4 regions of the Pseudoalteromonas sp. S8-8 genome follow, and region 4 is predicted to be linked to each of the others. Evidence: predicted binding sites of a transcription regulator. Region 4 holds the regulator's gene; each other region holds the start of a gene.
What was found. The regulator sigma-54, encoded in region 4, starts transcription at its own class of promoters, with help from an activator protein. The targets are predictions, from matches to a motif close to GTTGGCACGNNNNTNGNNT.
Positions count from the first base shown of each region.

Region 1: a site for sigma-54 is predicted at 1,593-1,611, ahead of L659_RS0110020 (ferritin-like domain-containing protein). Genes of this name have one in related genera too.
Region 2: a site for sigma-54 is predicted at 2,553-2,571, ahead of flgJ (flagellar assembly peptidoglycan hydrolase FlgJ). Genes of this name have one in related genera too.
Region 3: a site for sigma-54 is predicted at 2,218-2,236, ahead of glnA (glutamate--ammonia ligase). Genes of this name have one in related genera too.

Region 1 is NZ_AUTR01000034.1:4,693-8,913, reverse strand. It holds gene L659_RS0110030 (IS4 family transposase) at 1-267, opposite strand, end outside; gene L659_RS0110025 (ExbD/TolR family protein) at 396-791, opposite strand; gene L659_RS0110020 (ferritin-like domain-containing protein) at 1,106-1,549, opposite strand; gene L659_RS0110015 (LysR family transcriptional regulator) at 1,727-2,665, opposite strand; gene aceK (bifunctional isocitrate dehydrogenase kinase/phosphatase) at 2,685-4,221, opposite strand, start outside.
Region 2 is NZ_AUTR01000022.1:60,848-65,068, forward strand. It holds gene flgK (flagellar hook-associated protein FlgK) at 1-1,498, opposite strand, end outside; gene flgJ (flagellar assembly peptidoglycan hydrolase FlgJ) at 1,500-2,516, opposite strand; gene L659_RS0106310 (flagellar basal body P-ring protein FlgI) at 2,687-3,781, opposite strand; gene flgH (flagellar basal body L-ring protein FlgH) at 3,793-4,221, opposite strand, start outside.
Region 3 is NZ_AUTR01000011.1:51,399-55,619, reverse strand. It holds gene typA (translational GTPase TypA) at 1-1,784, opposite strand, end outside; gene glnA (glutamate--ammonia ligase) at 2,292-3,698, shown strand; gene L659_RS0102855 (DUF4124 domain-containing protein) at 3,812-4,221, shown strand, end outside.
Region 4 is NZ_AUTR01000026.1:14,600-18,820, forward strand. It holds gene rapZ (RNase adapter RapZ) at 1-333, opposite strand, end outside; gene ptsN (PTS IIA-like nitrogen regulatory protein PtsN) at 352-804, opposite strand; gene hpf (ribosome hibernation promoting factor) at 809-1,096, opposite strand; gene L659_RS0108080 (RNA polymerase factor sigma-54) at 1,122-2,621, opposite strand; gene lptB (LPS export ABC transporter ATP-binding protein) at 2,691-3,416, opposite strand; gene lptA (lipopolysaccharide transport periplasmic protein LptA) at 3,413-3,958, opposite strand; gene lptC (LPS export ABC transporter periplasmic protein LptC) at 3,948-4,221, opposite strand, start outside.

The DNA of each region.
Region 1 (4,221 bases), on a different contig from region 4:
TGGAGCAACGAGTTGGTTCTTGCCAGGTAACATGATATCTAGCTTATTAGCGATATTCCAAACCGATTCTTTTCGAAACAATGCCATGCCAATAACTGACCACAAAACGGCCTCAAGCGGTAACCTTCGCTTACGAACGGTTGCAATCCCAGCTTGTTGAAAACCTTGTTCAATGATTTCAGGGTCAAGAATTTCTGATAATTTTTCAAAGGTATGGTATCGGCTGCTTTCTTCAAGTGTTGCTTGCAGTGCTTGTTCTATATTCACAAAAAAATCCGTAGTTAGTTTCCTAACTACGGATTTTGCATGATCGTTTGGATCGGTCAATCGGTCATTTTCTTAACTGATCGGCATTAGGCCGTAAGGCCCTTTTTTTGGTTTTATATTGGGCTGTTTTATTTAGAAATCAAACTTATTGAATAATCATCGTATTGCTTAATATTATTCATTACACTCATTAAAGTATTATGTGTACTGTTTTCGTCTGCGGTTATAAGTACCGAACTTATTTCATATTTAGCCGCGAACATCGCTAAATTAGTCGCAACTTGCTCTAAATCAATTAACCTCCCCGAAAAATATATTCCGTTACTTTCATCAATTCTAAATAAAGCATTTTTAACAGGCTTATCTATTTGAGGGCTGTCGAGTGGTCGGTTTAATTCAATAGCCACAGGTTTTACAAAAGATGTAGTTACAATAAAGAAAATTAGTAAAATGAACACTATGTCTAACATCGGGGTCATATCTACATCAGCATTATTTTGTAGTTTGGTTAGTTTGTTTTTTATATTGGACCTTACTTTTAATTAAATGCTGCGGCGCCACAGCAAGGTTTTAGGTACATATTAACAAAATTAGCACAGCAAAAATAAAGCGTGGTTAAATAAATATTCTAATAACATTAAATATTTGTATTAATTATGTATTTAAAATGTGGTGAAATAAGGTGGTGTTTATACCGTTCTGCTTATATATGGGGTCTATTTAGTATCGTTATAATGTAATGCAATTTGTTAAATTGCTTAAAAAACTATGTAGATTGGTATTAGAGGCAATAAAAAACCCAGCTCGAGGCTGGGTTCTAGTTATGCACTATGTCAGCTTAATGCTTTTGCATACGGCTCATTTCTGCATGGCAGCTTTGCATTGTTAATAATGTTTTAGCCAGTGCAGCTTCGCAGTCAGCTGGTTGCGGTTTATCCATTGCTGCTTTAATTTCTTCAAGGGTTTTATCTTCTACCTCTTCAAGCTCTTTTACATACGTGCTGTCGTTGTGTGAGGTGAAAGTAGTCAATAGGGCTGTGTACGCACGTCGTGCTTCAACTGCGAAAGATGAGCCATCTTCGCGTTCGCCTTTTTCATTAATTGCATATGGCTGCAAGCGCTCAACACTCACTTTTCGGGCATCTATCATACGCTGAAAAAGTGCACCAATAGCAGGGTCTTCAACTTTTTCCTGTGCTTTTTGATAAAAATCGATGCCGCTGTTCATAACTTGAATGATGTCAGTAATATGATTTACTTCTGATCCTTGATGGGTGTTCATAATGACCTCTTTAATTAAATGAATGTATAGTTCAATTTAATAAAAGCAATGTATGTTCCACGTTTCAATGGTTGTGTAGTTATTTGATTTTATTGGTTTAATTTTGTTTCAGTAAGATGCTAAGTTAACAGGCAAAAAATTAACCTAGCAATTTTTACATTATATTGTGTAATAAAGTTATTTTAGCTCTTCAGCTACTTCAGCTACTTTTTGACGTAACCAAATGTGACTCGCATCGCGATGTAACAGTGGGCTCCAAATCATATCAAGCTCAAAAGGAGGGATTGGAAATGGTGGCTCTAAAATTTTAAGCCCCGGATCATCTAAATATATATTTGCGGCTTTTGAAGGAAGGGTCGCAATTAAATTTTTCTCTTTAGCTAAATGAATTGCCACATGGTAGTTACGCGTAAAAGTGGCAATATTACGATGCTTACCAAAGTGCGCAAGTGCTTCGTCAACCCAGCCAAGTTTTTGCACATCTTTAGGGTCCATGCCTACACCTACACCAAAACCTGTTTTGCTTACCCATATATGGCGCGCTTTTAAATAGCTGTCGAGACTAAAGTTTTCAATTATAGGATTATCGGCTTTTACTAAGCAGCAAAAACTATCTTTCCAAATACGTTTATGATGAAAAGACTGCGGTAAGTTTTCAAAACGGTTGATTGCCATATCTACTTTACCGTTTTCTACATCATGAAAGGTGACATCACTTGGTGTGAGTATATCTAAAGTAGTATCGGGGGCTTCTTCGTGCAATTTACTTAAAAGCTTTGGTGCTAATGTACTTGCAGCGTAATCACTGGCCATTATTCTAAACACACGCTTACTCTGGCTTGCCTCAAATTCTCGATTAGGAGCTAGAGTTTCTTCAAGGGTCATTAATATGCCACGAATAACGGGTTGTAACTCCAAAGCACGCTCGGTAGGCACCATACCATCGCTGGTACGAACTAAAATAGGGTCGTTAAATAAGTTACGAAGACGTTTAAGGCCATTACTCATTGCAGGTTGAGTTATACTCAATTGATTAGCAGCGCGTGTTACGTTGCATTCTCGAAGCAATGTATCGAGGTAAACGAGTAAATTTAAATCTATTTTACTTATATTCATTGTGTGTGTCCTTTAGCGCTTACCAGTGGTGAATAAAGCGCTGTGCTGTCGGGTATGGGTAAATATGACTTACCTGACCATTTTTTATATTTTGTTGTGCCTGCTTCCAAAAGCTAACATCTATAAGCTCAGGATGAGTGCTGAGTAAAAACTTCTTATACATAGGGTTTGGCATTACAAATGTACAAAGTTGCTCAGGAAATACGTCCTGTGGTGCAACAGAGTAACTTTGTTCATCCATTAAATAGTCGTCATAGCTCTTTGCTTTTGGTAATGCTCTAAAGTTCATATCGGTTAGATATTGAACTTCATCGTAATCGTAAAAAATAATACGTTTGTGCTTACTTACACCAAAGTTTTTTAAGAGCATATCACCAGGGAATATATTAACAGCAATCATTTCTTTTAGGGCTTGCCCATATTCTTCAATCGCGTCGGCGACACTTTCTTCATCAGCATTTTCTAAAAACAAGTTAAGAGGTGTCATTCGCCGTTCAATATACAAATGCTTGATGATCAACCAATCGCCCTCAATTACCATTGATGAGCCAATTGTTTTATGTAATTGCGCAAGTAAATTACTATCAAAACGCGCCAAAGGAAATACGACGTTAGAATACTCTATGGTATCGGCCATTCTCCCAACGCGATCATGGTTTTTTACCAGTTGATAGCGCTTTAATACGGTATCACGGCCGAAGGGTTTACTCTCACCAAATTTGTCTTTTATTACTTTAAAAACATAACCAAATGAGGGGAGAGTAAATACCATCATCACCATACCGGGAGTCCCCGGTGCAATTGTAAACTCATCACTAGAGTGAGATAAGTGATTTAAAAACTCTCGGTAAAACTCAGTTTTCCCCTGCTTATGAAAACCCACTGCGTTATAGAGCTCAGCAAGTGTTTTGTTTGGCATAAGTTGATTTAAAAACCGGACAAGTGCTGACGGTGCGTGAGTTTCTACCATAAAATAAGCGCGGGCAAAGCCAAAAATAACACGCATTTGAGATGACTTAGTTAAAAGTGCGTCTAAATATAATCCGTTATCTTCATCGTGTAATACAGCGATTATAAAGGGCTGAACCCCACTTTTTGAAACAACACGACCAACAATATAGGCTGCTTTATTTCGATAAAAAGGCGTGTGTAAAATATCAAAGCGCATTTGCCAAGGTTGGTGATGTGTATCGGGGGCTTGTTTATAAAAAGCTTTAACAAGGAGGCGAATATCACGCTCTAAATTTACAAATGGGGCCTTAAAATCAAAATGACTAATAATGCGTTTTATTGTTGGTTTGAGGCCATCAACTACTGGAAAGTATGTTCTATATTCGGCCTCAACAGGCACTGAAGGAGCATCTTTTAAGGTTGCTTCTACAAATATAAAGTCATTATGAAAATAGCGCCTATGGTACAGCCGGCAAAATACAGAGTTATAAAAAGTTTCGGCGAGCTCTGCTTGGGGATGAAAACATAAAAAATGCTGATATATCTTTTTAACTTCAAGCCATATGCTTTCATCGAGTTGTTCGGTTGGGGTTTCTTTTTTTAGC
Region 2 (4,221 bases), on a different contig from region 4:
TAATTTGATATTCGTTAGCATTACCTGTTTTAACAAGCGTTATTTCACCGTTTGTTAAGCTTGGTGTTGAAGTAAATCCACCGGAGGTAACACTTGTTACTTCTCCCGCTGAAATAGTAGCGGTACCTATATTATTTAAATCGTTAGCAGTACGAATAGGCGATGCTAGTGCTAAATCTTCTGCGCGCCCTGTTGCAAGTGTAATACTTGAAGCGGCATCTGAATTAAGCTTTATTTGAAACTGATCACCCTCAACACCTGCCCCAGATACATTTACTTGAAGACCAAATGATTCGCCTGAGGTTATAGTCGATGAATCAATAACACCTGTCGATATATCAGCAAGTGAAGGCTGTCCCAGCGGATCCCCTTTGTTATCTATAGGCTGAATACTTACTTCATTAGCATTAGCTGTATAAGTAATAATAAAGTCACTGGCAGGAAGTTCACTGCCCTTACCTGGCTCTACTGTTGCAGTCATACCGGCAGTACCTGTGTTAGCTTGATACGCATAAGCGCCAACGGTAGGAATATTAAAAATATTACCACCCAGCTGACCTGTTGCATCCATACCCAATTTGTTTTGCTCGTTAAATGCGTCGGCTATCGCTAAGCCCATTTGACCAATTTGGTTTTGAGCAGGGACTAATATGTCATCTCTAAAAGCGAGTAAGCCGCCAATTTTGCCTTTAAGTTTACTTACATCAACTTCAAGCGGCACTGCTTTGCCACCATTAACGTCAAGCGTGAATTCTTTAAAATTAGGATCGGGGTCGCCCGTCATCGAAAATAAGTTAAATGCGCCATTTTGCATAACAACCGCTTCACCTGTGCCCATAAAAACGAGTTTTTCGCCATTTGGACCATCAAGCGTTTCTATGTCTATTAGCTCTGATAAGTCGCGTATTGCTTTATCGCGTTCGTTATAGGTAGAGCTTGCATCTGCGGCATTATTAGTGCCATTAACTGCCGCAATATTTTGATTTAGCGTACTAATACTTTGAATTAGTGAGTTTGCTTCATCTGAAAATATTTCGAGCTGCTCGTTCACTACACTTTTTTGATCAAGCACGATGCCCGAAAGCCTATCCATTTGATCAATTAAGCTTTGCGCATCTGTCATTACTAATGAGCGGGCAACGGTAGATGACGGTTGATTTAGCGCTTCTTGCACGTTATTAAATAAAGAGTTAATTCCGGTCGAAAGGTTGTTCGACTCTTCAGAAAAAATAGTATCAACTCTATTTGCCTCAGTAATAAACTGATCGAAAAACGATTTATTAGAGGTGTCACGATTTAGCTGTGACTGAGCAAACTCGTTTAGTAATCGGTATGTTTCGCCTCGCCCTACTTGGTTATCAACCATAGTGGTAAATTCAGTACGCTCACGTACGTAGCCTACGGTATTTACATTGGCAATATTTTTACTTGTCGTTTGCAATAGCTCCGAGCTTGCTCTAACCCCAGAACTGGCAATGTTTAATAAATTAAACGACATGTTACTCTACTCCTTGGCGGATCACGTTTGCCGCAATGTCTTTTAGCTGACTGCTATTGAGCACTTTTTTTATTTTGCTGGCATAATTTGGATCGGTTGCATAACCTGCTTTTTGTAATGAATCTAAAAAGTCATTTGGTTTTGCTGTATTTTGTAATGCTTCTTTGTAGCGTGGGTTTTGCGTTAAAAAATCAACAAAGTCGTTCACGCTATCTTTAATTGAATCGTAGGCTCTAAAGCTGGCTTGTTTTTTAACGGGTGTGCCTTGCTCAAACTCAAGCGTTACTTTGCTTGCTTTATCGCCTTCCCAGCTTTTATCCGACTTAATATTAAATAAGTTATTTGAGCTGCCACCGTCACTTTTATTAATAATGTGTTTACCCCAACCGGTTTCAAGTGCCGCTTGTGCAACCATTACCGCTGGGTTTAAACCAATTTTTTGCGCTGCAGTTTTAGCGTGTTCCCACACTGAACTTACAAACTCTTCTGCATTTTTAAATGTTGGGCTATCGGTTTTAGACTCTGCAGTATCGACTTTAGGCTCAGCAATATCGGCTTTAGTACTCTTAACGATAAGATCGGGTTGCTTATTTTTTTGCTCATGAGGAAGAGCGGAACCGACTTGCGTATCGCTAAAAATATCGTTGGTTGTTCTAAGCACAGAGCCTGGCATAAAGTTTTTAGACTCAGGCGATAACTGCTGAACAATTAAATCGGCAAGGCCTAACGAGCCATTTGATGAAAGCTCTGTAGAAAGTTGCTGATCGTGCATTTCTTCAAAAAACTTTACGCCACTTGAATTAAATGGACTGTCTTTATCTTCAAATGCTTCGTTAGCTTTGCGCATTCCTTTGAGCAACATTTGCGTAAAAATAGCTTCAAATTGTGCGGCCGCTTTTTTGAGCGCAGCTTTGGAAGCATCAGTTGATGCATCGCCACTCGTTAAGGCTTCTTTACGAAGTGAATCTAAGTTGCCTAAATCAAAAAAGTTTTGTTTATCGAGGTGATTAGTTTCCATCGGCTTTTTGACACAAAATGAATAATGTAGTTAAAAATGCAAAAATTGAGCCACTACCGATAAAACAAGGAAGATAAAAATAATAATTTTAAGTTACTGTAAATAAAAGAGCTCTAGATCTTTGTTTAATAGATATAGAGCTTTGAGTGACACGTTACTTGCTTTAGTTTTTAAATAACGATCAACTGACCATTAATTGCGCCCGCTTCTTTTAGCGCTTCTAAAATAGCCATTAAGTCACCAGGCGCTGCGCCTACTTCGTTAATTGCGCGAACTAAATCGTCAAGACTTACCCCTGGGTTAAATACAAAAGCGCGCGAGTCGTCTTGGTTTACATCAATAATACTTTGCTGCGTGACAACTGTATCACCGTTTGCTAGCGGATTTGGCTGCACTACATTTTGCTGCTCAGCAATGGTGACTGTTAAACCGCCATGGGTCACTGCAGCAGGCTGTAGGGTTACATTTTTACCAATAACAATAGTACCTGTACGCGAGTTAACTATAATTTTAGCGGCCATGTCAGCTGGCTTAAATTCTAAGTTTTCGAGTGTTGATAAGTACGATACACGCTGGGATGCATCGCGTGGTGCTATGACACGAATAGAAACAGAATCAATTGCTTGTGCGCTATTTGGGCCGACTAAGTCATTAATTGTTTTTTCTAGGCGTTTTGCCGTTGTAAAGTCTGGGCGGTTTAAGTTGAAGGTAATGTAATCGCCTTGCATAAACGGGCTTTCTACGGTGCGTTCAACTGTTGCGCCATTGGGAATTCGTCCAACTGTAGGAGTATTAATTACGACTCTACTTCCATCAAGGCCCTCTACGCCTAGGCCTCCCACAATTAAACTACCTTGTGCAATTGCATACACGTTACCGTCTACACCCTTTAAAAAAGTTTGTAATAAAGTGCCACCACGTAAACTGCCTGCACTACCAATGGAAGAAACCGTAATATCTATTGTTTGCCCGGGCTTTCTAAATGCGGGTAATTCTGCATGCACAGCAACAGCGGCAACATTTTTAATTTTAGGACTTTGAGTTGAAGGTAGCGTAATACCAAAGCTGTTCAACATGCCTCTAAAACTTTGTTGTGTATATGAGTTTTGCTCGCCAGTGCCCGGCAAGCCAACCACTAAGCCATAACCAACTAATTGGTTAGAGCGTACGCCTTCAACCATAGACACATCTTTTATGCGCTCAGCACTGGCAGTAAACTGCCAACCTAATAACACAACTAAACATAAAGCTTTAAGGCTATTCATGTTGTTACCCTCTAAAATGGAAACAGCGAACTGCTAAAGAAACGTGTAAGCCAACCAGGACTTTGCGCTTCTTGCGTTTGCCCTTTACCTGAGTATTGAATACGTGCATTAGCAATACGATTTGATTCAACCGTATTATCGGCGCTTACGTCTTGAGGGCGTACTAGCCCTTCTAAACGAATAAACTCTTCGCCGGTATTAAGCGTTAGCCATTTTTCGCCGCGTATAACTAAATTACCGTTAGGTAAAACGCGCATTACATTAACCGAAATATCGCCCACTAAGCTGTTTGATTGGTTTGATTTTGAATCGCCTGTAAACGACGAATCACTACCAATACCAAACTGAATACTATCGCCACCTATATTTACAGGTAGACCACCTAATCCAATAACGGGGTCTAAGCTTGCGTCGGTTTCTTTGTCTGTTTCTGTTTTAGC
Region 3 (4,221 bases), on a different contig from region 4:
TCTGTAAGGTAACGCTTACGAATACGAATGTTTAGTGGAGTTACTTCAACTAGCTCGTCATCATCGATGAACTCAAGCGCTTGCTCAAGTGAGTAGTTAAGGTGTGGAGAAAGCGTTTGCGCTTCATCAGTACCAGATGCACGTACGTTAGTTAACTGCTTGCCTTTAAGGGCGTTAACTGTAAGGTCGTTATCACGGTTATGAATACCGATAACCATACCTTCGTATACTTCAACACCGTGACCGATGAATAAACGGCCGCGTTCTTGTAAGTTGAATAATGCGTTAGTAAGTGCTTTACCAGTTGCATTTGCAATCATTACGCCGTTCTTACGAACACCGATGTCGCCACCTTTGTGAGGACCGTAATGATCGAACGTATGGTACATAAGACCAGAACCCGAAGTAAGCGTCATGAAATCAGTTTGGAAACCAATTAAACCACGGCTAGGGATCATGAAATCTAAACGCATACGGCCTTTGCCATCTGGAGTCATGTTAGTAAGCTCACCTTTACGTAGGCCAACTTGTTCCATAACAGAACCCTGATGCTCGTCTTGACAGTCAATAGTAACTGTTTCAAACGGTTCTTCTAGAACGCCATCTACAGTACGTAAGATAACTTCCGGACGAGAAACTGAAAGCTCGTAACCTTCACGACGCATGTTCTCGATTAAGATACCTAGGTGTAATTCACCACGACCAGAAACACGGAAGCTATCTGGGCTACCAGTATCTTCAACGCGAAGTGCTACGTTGTGTACTAATTCTTTGTCTAAACGTTCACGGATATTACGTGACGTTACAAACTTACCTTCTTTACCACAGAAAGGTGAGTTATTTACAGAGAATGTCATTGTTACAGTTGGCTCATCAACACTTAGTGGTGGTAATGCTTCAACGTTTCCTGGGAAACAAACTGTATCAGAAATCTTAAGCTCACCAATACCTGTTACAGTTACGATGTTACCAGCGTAAGCTCTATCAGTTTCGATACGTTCAAGACCTAGGTAGCTTTGTACTGCGCCAATTTTACCATTACGTGTAGTGCCATCAGCACTGATAATAGTAACTTGTTGGTTAGGAGCAACAGAACCACGTTTAATACGACCAATACCAACTACACCAACATAAGAGTTGTAATCTAGTTGAGAAATTTGCATTTGGAAGTCACCTTCAGGATCTGCATCCGGTGGTGATACTTCGTCAACGATCATCTTGAACATAGGTTCCATGTTGTCTGATGGCTCGTCTAAATCTAGTGTTGCCCAGCCGTTGATAGCTGAAGCGTAGATTACTTTAAAATCTAACTGTTCGTCAGTTGCGCCAAGGTTGTCAAATAAATCAAAGATTTGATCCATAACCCAATCAGGACGTGAACCTGGCTTATCAATTTTATTGATAACTACGATTGGCTTTAAGCCTTGCGCGAATGCCTTTTGCGTAACGAAACGCGTTTGTGGCATTGGACCTTCTTGAGCATCAACAAGTAATAATACTGAGTCAGCCATCGAAAGTACGCGTTCAACTTCACCACCGAAATCGGCGTGTCCCGGAGTATCTACGATATTGATATGGTAGTCGTTCCAAGAGATGGCTGTGTTTTTAGCCAAAATGGTAATACCACGTTCTTTCTCAATGTCGTTTGAGTCCATCACGCGCTCTTCGTTACCGCCGCGTGTTTCTAATGTACCTGATTGCTCAAGTAGTTTGTCAACCAGAGTTGTTTTACCGTGGTCAACGTGCGCGATAATCGCTATATTTCTTAACTTTTCGATGCTCATATATTTACTCAGAGAAATTAAATTCTCAATGATCCTGCAAGATCTACGCACTCATCCACGCTTTCGCGAGATGTCCCAGCATAGGATTTAAAAGGGCGCATATTATCCCTCATTAATGACATGGATGAAAGTTTATCCAATACATATTTTAAAACTTTCTCAATACTTTTACTAAGTATCTGTTTTATATATGACAATTATATGAATTAAATTTCAATATTTTTTTGAAAAACAGTCTTTTTGACTATTTTTCCGATCTTTTTGTTACTCTTTTGCATTTAGGTTATGCTAATTTCAGCTGATTAAATTAACAACAAATTACGCTCTGTAAATTTTGCACTAAAATGGAATATTTACGCACCAATATGGTGCGTTTGTATATTCCATTTTGATGCAATGATATTTTTTTAATTTATAAACAGCCAGTTACAATAATGGCACAAAATCAGCTTAGTAAATACCAAAGCAATTATGCAGCAATAACAAAACCCAATAGTTGGAGGACACATGTCACAATCGGTTTTAGATTTTATTAAAGAAAATGACGTCAAGTTCATTGATTTACGCTTTACTGACACTAAGGGTAAAGAACAACATGTATCGATCCCTCATCACCAAGTTGATGAAGATTTTTTCGAAGACGGTAAAATGTTCGACGGTTCTTCAATTGCAGGCTGGAAAGGCATAAACGAATCAGACATGGTATTAATGCCAGTTCCTGAGTCAATCAAACTAGACCCTTTCACTGAAGAAGCGACATTAATTTTACGTTGTGACGTAGTAGAGCCTTCTACACTACAAGGCTATGAGCGCGACCCGCGTTCTGTTGCTAAGCGCGCTGAAGATTACATGAAATCTACAGGCATTGCAGACACTGTTTTATTTGGCCCTGAGCCAGAATTTTTCGTATTTGACGATGTTAAATACAAATCAGATATGTCTGGATCTATGTACAAAATTGATTCTAAGCAAGCTGCTTGGAACTCAGATAAAGAATATGCAGATGGCAACACTGGTCATCGTCCAGGTGTTAAAGGCGGTTACTTCCCAGTTGCTCCAGTTGATGACTTCCAAGATTGGCGTTCAGCTACGTGTCTAGTTCTAGAAGAAATGGGCCAAGTAGTAGAAGCACATCACCACGAAGTAGCAACAGCAGGTCAAAACGAAATCGCTACTCGCTTTAATACAATGGTATTAAAAGCGGATGAAATTCAAGAAATGAAATATGTTATCCATAACATGGCTCACTTATACGGTAAAACAGCAACGTTTATGCCTAAGCCAGTTGTTGGTGATAACGGTTCTGGTATGCATTGTCACCAGTCACTTGCTAAAGATGGTGTAAACCTTTTTGCTGGTGATAAGTACGGCGGTCTTTCTGAAGATGCACTTTACTACATTGGCGGCATCATCAAGCATGCTAAAGCAATTAACGCTTTTGCAAATGCGTCTACTAACTCGTACAAACGTTTAGTACCAGGTTTTGAAGCACCAGTTATGCTTGCATACTCTGCACGTAACCGTTCTGCATCAATCCGTATCCCAGTGGTTCCATCTGAAAAAGGTCGTCGTATTGAAGTACGCTTCCCGGATCCAACTGCTAACCCATACCTTGCTTTCTCAGCAATGCTTATGGCTGGCCTTGATGGTATCAAAAACAAGATCCATCCTGGCGATGCTATGGATAAAGATTTATACGACTTACCAGCTGAAGAAGCAGCAGAAATTCCAACTGTTGCAGCATCACTTGACGAAGCACTATCTGCACTTAGCGCAGACCGTGAATTCTTAACTCAAGGTGGCGTATTCACTGATGACTTAATCGATGCTTACATCGAACTTAAGTCTAAAGAAGTTGAAAAGCTTAACATGACAACTCATCCAGTTGAGTTTGAAATGTACTACAGCTGTTAATTAAGCTGTAAAAAATATGTGTGTTCTCAAGCCCGCTTTGCGGGCTTTTTTAATGGTAAAATTAGTCAATCTCCACTAAAGTTAAGTTACCGATAAAAATGCAGGGCTGCAGAGTGAATAACAAGATTTTATTACTATTAATTACTTTAGGATTAAGTAATTATGGTTATGCCGGTGAAACAAAAATATACGCTTGGAAAGATAAAAATGGCGTATTAGTGTTCTCAGACACCCCTCATAAAGGGGCCCAAGAGGTAAAACTCACCAGCCAAGATCTTAATATGCCTGCAACAAATACTGACATTTTTGACGAGCAACCTCAGCCTCAACAAGCGGCCTTTAGTATTGCTATTTCCTCACCTGATCATAACCAGACTATTCGTGAAAATACCGGCACTGTTTATGTAACTAGCCGAATAAAACCACGCTTTGAAACGGGTTTTACTATACAACTTTTTATTGATGGTAAAGCACACGGCCCAGCCAGTGACAGCTCAACCTTTGCAATTAGAGATGTAGAACG
Region 4 (4,221 bases):
AGGCAACGAGTCAATTGATAGTGGGTGTAATCTACGAGTTTCAGAAAAACGTTTTATCAATGTTTGATCGTCGCTATCTAAATAAAATAACGTAGGGTTTGCAAAGCCTGGCAAGTATTCAAGAATATCGTTAAATTCATCTTGTTGTTTAGGGATGTTCCGTACATCAATGCTAACAGCAATTTTATCGTAGCTATCAGACACACTGCGAACTAATGAAGGAAGCAAGTTAACTGGAATATTATCTACGCAATAATAACCTAAATCTTCTACAATGCGTAAAGCAACCGACTTTCCAGAACCAGAACGGCCGCTTATGATAATTAACTCCATTTAACACCCTTTATAAAACTATGATTGATTGACAATAACTTGGTAAAGCTCAGTATCTGATTTTGCACTGCGTAACTGTTTACAAAAATCTTTGTTGTTTAGTTTATCAGCAATGGTTGCTAGAGTCTTTAAGTGCTGCTGGTTATCGCCATCTGGTACGATGAGTGCGACGAAAATATCAACAGGGCGATTATCGATTGCATCAAAATTTATTGGAGTTTCGCTAACGAGTACTAAAGCCAAAGGCTCTTCTGCACCGCTCATTCTTCCATGAGGAATGGCAATGCCACGCCCTATACCTGTACTACCCAATTTTTCTCTGCTCATTAAAGCATTAAGAATATCTTGTTGCGGTAAATACGGAAGTTTGTCGTGAGCAAGTTCGCTAATGAACTCTAAAATTCTTTTTTTGCTATTAAAAAGGACCGCAGCTTTGCTGCAGTCCTGGCATATAAGTGAGCTTAATTTCATCATATTAGTGTCGAGCAAGCTTCTCTTTGTGTTTAATTACTTGTCGATCGAGCTTGTCGATCAACGAGTCAATGGCGGCATACATATCTTGATGTTCTGTAGAGGCAAATAACTCAGCACCGCTTACGTGTATGGTGGCTTCTGCTTTTTGATTTAATTTTTCTACATCGAGAATGACATGAACATTATTAATATGATCAGAGTGTCTTTCTAGCTTCGCAAATTTGGTATTAATATAGTCTCTTAGTGAATCGGTTAATTCTACGTGACGACCAGTTAAGTTTAGTTGCATAAGCATTACCCTCTTTTTTTGCGTCTTAAATCAAACTTTTACGTTGATTTGACGGTGGAATAGCCAGAGATTCGCGGTATTTTGCGATTGTACGTCTCGCTACTTTAATTCCTTGCTCAGCCAATATATCCGCTATTTTGCTATCACTCAATGGTTTTGCTGAGTTTTCTGCTGCGATTAATTTTCGGATAAGCGCACGGATTGCTGTAGATGAACATTCACCACCGTTTTCGGTGCTTACATGGCTTGAGAAAAAGTATTTAAGCTCAAATATACCACGGGGTGTGTGCATATACTTTTGGGTTGTTACGCGCGAAATTGTTGATTCGTGCATTTCTACCATTTCAGCAACATCATTTAAAACCATTGGTTTCATGGCTTCAGGACCGTGTTCAAAAAAGCCTTGTTGTTGCTTAACAATACAATTTGTTACTTTTAATAGCGTGTCGTTTCTACTTTCTAAGCTTTTAATAAACCATTTAGCTTCTTGTAAATGCGAGCGAATAAACTGGCTGTCACCACTGGATTTTACAGTGCGAGACATTGCCGCGTATTGGCTATTAACACGAATTTTAGGCATGCTGTCTGGGTTTAACTCAACAACCCAGCGGCCTTTAATTTTTTTAACTGACACATCAGGAATAACATACTCAGATTCTTCTCTTACAATAGTATCTGCAGGTTTAGGGCTTAGAGTATGTATTAATGTCATTACTTCTTTAAGCTCTTCTTCTTTGAGCTTAGTTTTCTTCATTAATGTACGATAGTCACGAGCAGCTAATAAATCAATATGCTCGGTTAAAATCATTTTTGTTTCATTAATGTAAGGTGTTTCTTTATCAAACTGGTTAAGCTGAATACATAAACACTCTTGTAGGCTACGCGCAGCAATACCAACAGGATCAAACAGTTGGATGCGTTTTAATACAGCTTCAATTTCATCAAGTTCGACTTCGTTATCATCTTCGTTTTCTTGATTGAAGCTTTCTAAAATCTCTTCGCAGCTTAGTGTTAAAATACCTGAATCATCGACGGCTTCTACAATAGCAATAGCAATCGCTTCGTCTGTAGGGCTAAATGGCGTTAGTTGTAACTGCCACATTAAATACTCATGGAGCGTTTCAGTAGAGGCGCCTTGGTATATTGATTCGTCTTCAGGCATCGGACCCGATGATGCTGCTGGGGCGGCACTCATGTACTCATCCCAACTAACATCCATAGCCATGTCGTCACTTAGCGTGTCTTTTGCAAGTGCTTCACCACTATCTTGTTCGTATTCGCTTGGAGCATCATCGGCAGATGCGCTAACAGTTATGTCATCTGTATCTGCTTTTTGCTCGTTTTTACCAGCAGCGTCTTCTGAATAGTCTGCTTCTTCAACCTCTAATAGCGGGTTGCTGTCGAGAGCTTCTTGTATTTCTTGCTGGAGATCCAATGTACTGAGTTGCAACAAACGAATAGCTTGTTGCAACTGTGGAGTCATTGTAAGTTGCTGGCCCATGCGCAGCTGTAGTGATTGCCTCATGTATCTCTAACAATCCTTTTATGTTGTTATAATTAATACTAGCAGATGCTTAAAGACATGGCGTAAATGTTACAGCCTAAATTGCTCGCCTAAGTAAACATCGCGTACTGTTTTATCATTTAATACGTGTTCTGGAGTACCTGATGCAATCAGCTCCCCATGAGAAACAATGTAGGCTTTTTCACAAACATCAAGGGTTTCTCTTACGTTATGATCGGTAATTAATACACCAATCCCACGATTTTTAAGATGTTCTATTATTTTCTTTATATCTAATACCGAAATCGGGTCAACACCTGCAAATGGTTCATCCAGTAATATAAATTTAGGATCTGCTGCCAGCGCACGTGCTATTTCCACACGACGACGTTCGCCACCCGACAACGCCATACCTTGGCTATCACGAATGTGTTGTATGCTAAATTCATCTAATAATTTATCGAGAGTGTCTTCTCTAGCTTGTTTATTTAACTCTTTGCGCGTTTCTAAAATGGCCATTAAGTTTTGATAAACAGTCAGCTTTCTGAATATTGAAGACTCTTGCGGTAAGTAGCCAATGCCTAATCTAGCACGACTATGCATAGGTAAAAGAGTAATATCGTTATCGTCTATCGATATTTTACCTTTGTCGCTAGGTACAAGTCCTACTATCATATAAAACGTGGTGGTTTTACCTGCGCCGTTAGGGCCAAGTAAGCCAACAATACTGCCAGCTTTGACTTCAAGGCCGACGTTTTTTACAACTTCACGGCCTTTATAGCTCTTTGCTAATAGCTCTGCTTTTAATGTGCTCATGGTTGACCTTTGTCGCTTTTTTTACTTTTTTTAGTCTCGATTGGCACTAAAATTGTGTGAACGCGGTCAGTTGAGTTTTCATCTTTTTCGGCACTGATTAGCTGCTGCTCTATATCGTAGGTAATGCTTTTAGCATTTATTTTTTGTCCCGCTTGCGATACTTGTGCATTACCAACAAGCGTTAAAAAACGCTTAGATACATCATAACGTACTTCGTCAGCACTGGCGCTCATAGTCGTGCCATCTGATTGCTTTTCTTCAAAGTGCGCAGGGCTACCTGTAGCAATTAATAATTGTTTATTATCACCAAGTTCATCGCGTTTATGTACTTCTAAGCGGTCGGCTGTGATACGGCGGTTACCGTGAATAATTTCAACGTTTTTCTCAAAAATCCCGACATTAGCTTTTAATTGGCCTTCTTGCTTATCGGCGCTTATTGAAATTTGATTTGCAGCCGGTTGCGTGTTTTGCTCTGCAGCACTACTATTAAACGCTAGTATAAGTGTAGGAATAATAAGTGATTTTAATATTTTATTGGTCATAATATATGGTTCGCGTATGGTTAATTAGTTTTATCACTTCGGTTTTTAAGTCGGCTTCTAGGCCTTTACCAGTGATTTTTAAATTGGGTCCAGTGATGATAACGGGTTGCTCCGAACGCATTGTTAATAGTTTTATATCTACCTGAATATTATCAGCATTGATTTTGTCTATCATGGCGTTATCGGTTAAGTTTTTGGCAACCACATTGCCTTCTAAAATTAATTGTTTGTCTTCGTATAATGTTGCTTCGTCTGCATTTATT